2 regions of the Streptomyces citrinus genome follow, and region 1 is predicted to be linked to the other one. Evidence: riboswitches for the same ligand, from Rfam matches in the RefSeq annotation. Region 1 holds a riboswitch; the other holds the start of a gene.

Region 1 (3,519 bases):
GTTGCCGCCCCCGGCGACGTACGCGTCGAGCACCGCGAACGAGGTGGCCTCGTCGGCGGTCCAGCCGAAGACGTTGCCGCCGAGGGAGAGGGGGAAGACCTCGAGGTCCGAGGAGCCGAGCTTGCGAAGAGAAGTCATGTGTCGGCTCAACACCCGGACAGAATGCGATATTCCGTAGACGCCGAGGTCAGCCCCCGGGCACGGGGGAACCGGCAGCCCTGACGTCGGGGGGTTGCCGCCAGGACCGCCGGAGATCGGGGGCGGACGTCAGAGGGTGAGGCCCTTGCCGCGCAGCCAGGCGGCCGGATCGATGCCGGTGGCCTGCCCGCCGGGGTGGACCTCCAGGTGCAGGTGGGGCCCGGTGACATTGCCGGTGGCGCCCACGCGGCCGATGACGTCGCCGGTGGTGACCTTCTGGCCCACCGTGACGTTCATCGACGACTGGTGGCAGAACCACAGCTCGGTGCCGTCGTCGAGGGTGAGGACCGTGCGGTAGCCGTACGCGGTGTTCCAGCCGGCCTCGGTGATGGTGCCGGAGTGGATGGCGTAGATCGGGGTACCTGTGGGAGCGGCGAAGTCCAGACCCGTGTGGTAGCCGGAGGACCACATGGCGCCGGGCTGCCCGAACGTGCCGGTGAGCGTGTAGGAGGCGACAGGGATCTTGTAGCTCTTGGCGAGCTTGGCGAGGCGCTCGGCCTCGGCCTTCTTGCGCGCCTCCTCCTCGGCCGCCTTCTTCTCGGCGGCGGCCTTGGTCTCGGCGGCCTTCTGCTTCTCGGCGGCTTCCTCGGCGGCCTGCCGCGCGGCGGCCTCTTCGGCGGCCTGCTTCTGGGCGGCGTCGGCGGCGTCCTGCTGCGTCTCGGCCTGCTGCATGATGCGGGCGCGCAGCGTCTCGCCGGCGTCCGACTGTCCGCTGCCGGTGCCCATGGTGGTGAGCGGGGCGGCCGCGGCGGCCGGGGTGGTGTCGGAGTCGTCGGATATCAGCGCGCCCACGCCGGGCAGCGACTTGGCCTCCGGCAGCGAGTCCTTGACGGCCGAGAGGTCGGGCATGGAGATCTGGACCGCGGGCTTGCCGCCCTGCGCGGTGGCGATGCCGCCCGCGCCGACAGCGGCGATCACGCCGACGCCGAGGACCGTGGAGCTGCGGGCGAGTCCGCCGCGCTGCCGTGCGACGCGGTGCTTGCCGCGGACGGGGCGGACGGACTCCTCGGTGGGGTTCCACTCCTCCCAGCTCTCCTGCTCGACGCCGAAAGCGGGTGCTTCGGCGGAGCCGTAGGAGAACGTGGGGGCCTCGGGGGCAGGCCGGTTCGACGCCACGGGGGCGCTCTCCTTTCCTTCCTTCTCGCCTACCGGGTTAGCTGACGGGTTCGGAGCAGGAAGGTCTCCTACCGACATCGCCGACACATCAACGATGTCCGATTCACCCCAAGTTGGTGGTTCCCCGGCTCCCTTGCGGGATTAAGCGTGTGCGCACGGAGCCATCTCTTGTGACGGCTGGGACGACCGCGCTGCGTTATCGAACGTTAATAGACAGCCGACACTAATTCCAAGCCGTTCCCACTGATCGTTCACGTCTTTGGCCAGGACTTAACAGGCCAAGATCGGGCGGAACGGGTCGACTTGGCCGAGCACTCGAACCGGCCGCAATCCTGACGGTGCGTCAATTGTTATGCGGAGAGTCACGGCCGGCGTACGGCGAGCAGCGCCATGTCGTCGGTCGCGGCGCCCCCGGTGTGGGCGTGCACCTCGACCGCGAGCGCCGCGAGGAGTTCGTCGGGTCCGGGGAAGAGGCGCCCGCCGAGCCGGGTCGCGGGATCGTAGAAGACACCGTCCGCGTCCCGCGCCTCGGAGAGCCCGTCCGTGTAGAGCAGCAGGGTGGCCCCGGCGGGGAAGTCCGTCACGGTGGACCGGTCGGGCCGGCTGCCGAGTTCGCTCAGGCCGAGCGGCAGCGCCGCCTCGTCGGGTCCGACGACGCGTACGGTGCCGTCGCCGAGCAGCACGATGGGTTCGGGGTGGCCGCGGTTGAGGACGCGGACGACCGTGTCGCCGTGCGGGATCTCGGCGAGCACGGCGGTGGTGAACCCCTCGAAGTCGTCGATGCCGCTGCGCCGGGTGCCCTCGCGGGCGAGCGCCCGCTCCAGCCGCTGGGCGACCGCCTCCAGACTGCCCTCCTGCTCGGCGGCCTCCCGGAACGCGCCGATGACCACGGCGACGGCGGCGACCGCGCCCATGCCCTTGCCGCGTACGTCACCGACGACGACCCGGACGCCGTGCGGGGTGTCCTGCACCGCGTACAGGTCCCCGCCGATGAACGCCCCCGCCTGCGCCGCCTCGTAGCGCGCGGCGACGGCCAGCCCGCCGATCCGCCCGGCCGGCACGGGCAGCACGGCGAACTGCGCGGCCTCGGCGATCTGCCGCGCGGACGCGAGCTGTTCGTCGTTGCGCCGCACGATCCGGTTGATGAAGCAGGCCAGCGCGCACACGGTCGCCACGGTGAGGATCTCCGTGATGACGTCGGAGCCGAACTCCCCCGTGTACCTGCGGTGCACGGCGATGATCAGGACGATCGACAGGACCCCGGTCCAGAGCGTGCCGCGCAGCAGGAAGAAGGGGGCGGCGACCAGCGGCGCGGCGCTGAACAGGGGTGCCCCGGAGAATCCGGCCGGGGTGAAGTACTCGTAGAGCGCGCCGCAGAGGACGAGCAGGAGCGGCAGCAGCCGGAGGAAGGTGCGGGTGGCGCCGGTGTCCGACCTGTGGCGATGCTTGTTCCGGCTCCCTCCTCGCTGCCCCACCGCTCGTCTCCCGCCAGGTCCGCGCCCGCTGTCCGGGCGTCTCACCAAGGGTTCCCGGCGACCGGGACGGCTGCGAGCAGGGTGGGCCGTACGGGTTACCCCGGCGGGCCCGCGGCGCTCGCCGCCACAGCGGTCCGCGACGCCCCGATCCGGTGCAGCGCCACCGCCCCGAGACCGCCCACCCCGGCCAGCGCCCACCACACGCCGTCGGACTCCATCAGCGCCCCGACGGCCAGGTTCCCGACGGTGATGCCGACCCCGCACACCGTGTTGTAGAGCCCGTAGTGCGTGGCGACCCAGCGCCCCCGCGCGAGCGAGACGACCGTGTCCATCTCGAACGGGTAGAGCACGGCCGTCGCCGTAGCGAGCCCCGCCGCGCACAGCAGCAGACCGGCGATCCCGACCCACCCCGTGCCGCCCGCCGCCGGCACCAGGAACGCCGCGCCCATCAGCGCGAGCCCCGCCACCAGGCACTGCTCCCGGCTCCAGGTCCGCCGGCACCGGTCGGTGATCCGCAGCTGCCCGGCGAGCGCCACCACCCCCGACACCACGAACAGCGCGCTGGTCGCGACCTGCCCGGCCGTCCCGTCGCCGACCAGCCGTTCCACGGTGAGCGGCAGCGCGAGGTAGATCTGGAAGGACAGGACGTACGAGCAGGTCATCGCCAGCGAGAACAGCCAGAAGGCGCGGTTGCCGAGGACGCTCGCCCACTGCCCCCGGCCGTCGTCCC
Region 2 (3,519 bases), 2.4 Mb from region 1:
GCGTCGAGCACGTTCGCCGGTGTGTGAGAATGGTCTAGACAACCGTGAGACACCTGAAGGGCAGCATCACATGGCTGAGCGCCGCGTCAACGTCGGCTGGGCCGAGGGCCTCCACGCCCGCCCCGCCTCCATCTTCGTCCGCGCGGCCACCGCGTCCGGCGTCCCCGTGACGATCGCCAAGGCCGACGGCAACCCGGTCAACGCCGCCTCCATGCTCGCGGTGCTCGGCCTGGGCGCTCAGGGCGGCGAGGAGATCATCCTCGCCTCCGACGCCGAGGGTGCGGATGCCGCCCTCGACCGTCTGGCGAAGCTGGTCGCCGAGGGACTCGAGGAGCTTCCCGAGACCGTCTGAGTCATCGATCTCAGCAATAACAGCGGAGCCGCGCGATTCCCCCCGGGGTCGCGCGGCTCCGCTGTTTTACTTTCCCCCCCGGCCGCACCTGAATTCACGTACGGGAAAGCGCGCACCGGAAATCAATGGGCAGCATCAATTACTCCGCGACCCATTCGGCGAATAGCGCACTTCTTTGTATACGGCCCCCCTGTTAATGGCGGAGCCCCGCCGTGTTTACAGGAGGTTGCGAAGTCCTCACACGATCGCCCGCGCGGGGAACGCGCAGCCGATGGGCCGCCGTGGCCCGCTCGGTGTGCAGGGCGGTCAGGGTCCGCGCGCGCGTGGCGTCACCGCGCGCCACCGCGTCGACGATGGCGCCGTGCTCCGCCCAGGACTCGGCGGGCTGGGCCGGCGTCTCCACGGCGTACATCCAGGCGATCTTGTGGCGGAGCTGGGTGAGCAGGGCGATCAGACCCGGGCTGCCCGAGGCCTGGGCGAGCGTCTCGTGGAACCAGCCGCCGAGGGAGCGCAGATCCTCGCTCTGACCTCGCCTGGAGCGCTCCTGGCCCAGCCTGACCAGGCCGCGCAGGACCTTGAGGTGGGCCTCGGTGCGGCGCTGCGCCGCGCGGGCCGCACCCAGCGGTTCGAGCAGCATGCGGATCTCCAGGAGATCGGCCGCCTCCTGCTCGGTGGGCTCCGCGACGCACGCGCCCGCGTGCCTGCGCGTGACGACGAACCCCTCCGCCTCCAGGGTGCGCAGCGCCTCACGGACCGGCACACGCGAGACTCCGTAGCGGCGCGCGAGCAGTTCCTCGGTGAGCCTGCCGCCGCGCTCGTAGACACCCGCGACGATGTCGTCGCGGATCGCCGTGCATACCGAGTGCGCGGGAATGCGCATGACCCGACCTCCGCCTTAATCCCCGCGAAACGCGGTCGATTGACGCCCCTGCAAGCGCGATTGACACTCGATCAGCGCGCTTGTCCAATGACTCTATTCCACCGTCCCTGAATTTCCGACGGCAGCCCTGAATCCATGGATATTTTTTGGACAGGAGTGGTCTGCACGCGCGAAAGCCCCGGCTCGATGAGCCGGGGCTTTCGTGAGGTCCGTCGAACGGGTCAGACGCTGACGCCGTGCGAGCGCAGGTACGCGACCGGGTCGATGTCCGAGCCGTACTCGGCGGTCGTACGGGCCTCGAAGTGAAGGTGCGGGCCCGTGACGTTGCCCGTGGCACCGGAGAGGCCTATCTGGGTGCCGGGGGTGACCGACTGGCCCACGGAGACACCGATGGACGACAGGTGACCGTACTGGGTGTACGTACCGTCGTTCATCTTGATCACGATGTTGTTGCCGTACGCACCACCCCAGCCGGCCTCGACGACGGTGCCGGAGCCGACGGCGTGGACCGCGGTGCCGCTCGCGGCGTGGAAGTCGATACCGGTGTGGCTGCCGGAGGACCACAGGCCGCTGCTCGCCTTGTAGGCGGTGGAGACGTACGAGTTGGAGATGGGCGCCACGTAGGTGTTGAGGCGCTTGCGCTCGGCCTCACGGGCGGCGCGCTCCTTGGCCTCGCGCTCCTTCTTGGCCTTCGCCTCGGCGGCGCGCTTCTCGGCCTCGGCCTTCCTCTTCGCCTCTTCGGCCGCCTTCTTCTCGGCGGCGGCTTCGGCGGCGGCCTTCTTCTGGGCGGAGGCCTGGGCGTCGATCTGGTCGGCCAGGGAGTCGCCGATGGCGATGGCCTGGGTCAGACCGTTCTGCTCGGCGGCCGCGGTGTCGGCGGCGAGAGCCGGGGCGGCGAGGCCTCCGATGACACCCGTCGTGGTGAGCGCCGCGACGCCCGCGACGTGCGCGGTGGTACGCGTGAGGCGACTCGGACGACGGTGCTTCCCGGTGGCACGGGTGAACGCCATGAAGGGGCTGTTCCTTTCCTTCCCTCTCGCCTACCGGGTTAGCTGACGGGTTCGGAGCAGGAAGGTCTCCTACGGGCCCCCTCCCCTCGCGGGAAGAGCGCCCGATTCACCCCAGGGACTGCGGTGGGTCCCCGGCTCCCCTGGCTCGCGCCTGGGGGACTCGGCGATGACTGCCCGGTGTCGCGGGCGCGACGTGTGTCTGGCGGGCAGCCGGACCGACGCTAAGCGGGACATCTTTCAATCAACAAACGGATCCCGGCTTTTGTAGTGCATGCCACAGAGCAGACAGGCAACCTCCACCTCAATTCGGACATATGCGATCCAAGTCTGTTCAAGAGATGGACAACTGTGGACGTGAGCGACACCACGAAGCCCCGCAGGCCTATGGGGCCTGCGGGGCTTCGTGGTGTCGTACGGGGCGTCCGGTCAGCCGGCGACGACGCTCACCTCGCCGATCCCGAGCGCCTTGACGGGCTCCTCGATCTGCGCGGCGTCTCCCACCAGGATCGTCACCAGACGGTCGGCCGGGAAGGCGCTCACGACCGCCGCGGTGGCCTCCACGGTGCCCGTGGCGGCCAGTTGGCGGTACAGCGTGGCCTGGTAGTCGTCCGGCAGGTGCTGCTCGACCTGGTCGGCGAGCGTGCCGGCGACGGCCGCGGCGGTCTCGAACTTGAGCGGGGCCACCCCCACCAGGTTCTGCACCGCGGTGTCCCGCTCGGCGTCCGTGAGGCCCTCCGCGGCCAGCGTGCGCAGGACCTTCCAGAGGTCGTCGAGCGCCGGCCCGGTGTTCGGCGTGTCCACGGAACCACTGATGGCGAGCATCGCGGCGCCCGTCCCGTCCGGCGCCGAACGCAGCACCTGGGCGAAGGAACGCACCCCGTAGGTGTAGCCCTTCTCCTCGCGCAGGACACGGTCCAGACGCGACGTGAGGGTGCCGCCGAGGCAGTACGTACCGAGGATCTGCGCGGCCCACACACGGTCGTGCCGGTCGGGTCCGATGCGGCCGATGAGCAGCTGCGTCTGCACGGCGCCCGGGCGGTCCACGATGACGACCCGTCCGGTGTCGTCGGCGGTGACCGGCGCGACGGGACGGGACTCGGTGGTGTCGCCGGTCCAGGCGCCGAGCGTGTCCCCCAGGAGGGCGTCGACGTCGACGCCCGTCAGGTCGCCCACCACCACGGCCGTGGCCGTGGCGGGGCGTACGTGCTTCTCGTAGAAGGCGCGTACGGCGGCCGCGTCGATGGCGGCGACGGTCTCCTCGGTGCCCTGACGCGGGC

What was found. A riboswitch is a leader RNA that binds a small molecule or an ion and turns the genes downstream of it on or off. The one in region 1 is predicted to bind cyclic di-AMP.
Region 2: another riboswitch for cyclic di-AMP. It lies ahead of V2W30_RS29940 (M23 family metallopeptidase); the one in region 1 lies ahead of V2W30_RS18870 (M23 family metallopeptidase).

The regions. Positions count from the first base shown of each region.
Region 1 is NZ_CP146022.1:4,045,081-4,048,599, forward strand. It holds gene V2W30_RS18865 (aldo/keto reductase) at 1-138, opposite strand, end outside; gene V2W30_RS18870 (M23 family metallopeptidase) at 268-1,314, opposite strand; cyclic di-AMP (ydaO/yuaA leader) riboswitch at 1,326-1,472, opposite strand; gene V2W30_RS18875 (PP2C family protein-serine/threonine phosphatase) at 1,677-2,789, opposite strand; gene V2W30_RS18880 (MFS transporter) at 2,885-3,519, opposite strand, start outside.
Region 2 is NZ_CP146022.1:6,432,558-6,436,076, reverse strand. It holds gene V2W30_RS29950 (HPr family phosphocarrier protein) at 71-352, shown strand; gene V2W30_RS29945 (GntR family transcriptional regulator) at 546-1,232, opposite strand; gene V2W30_RS29940 (M23 family metallopeptidase) at 1,454-2,242, opposite strand; cyclic di-AMP (ydaO/yuaA leader) riboswitch at 2,255-2,418, opposite strand; gene V2W30_RS29935 (pitrilysin family protein) at 2,669-3,519, opposite strand, start outside.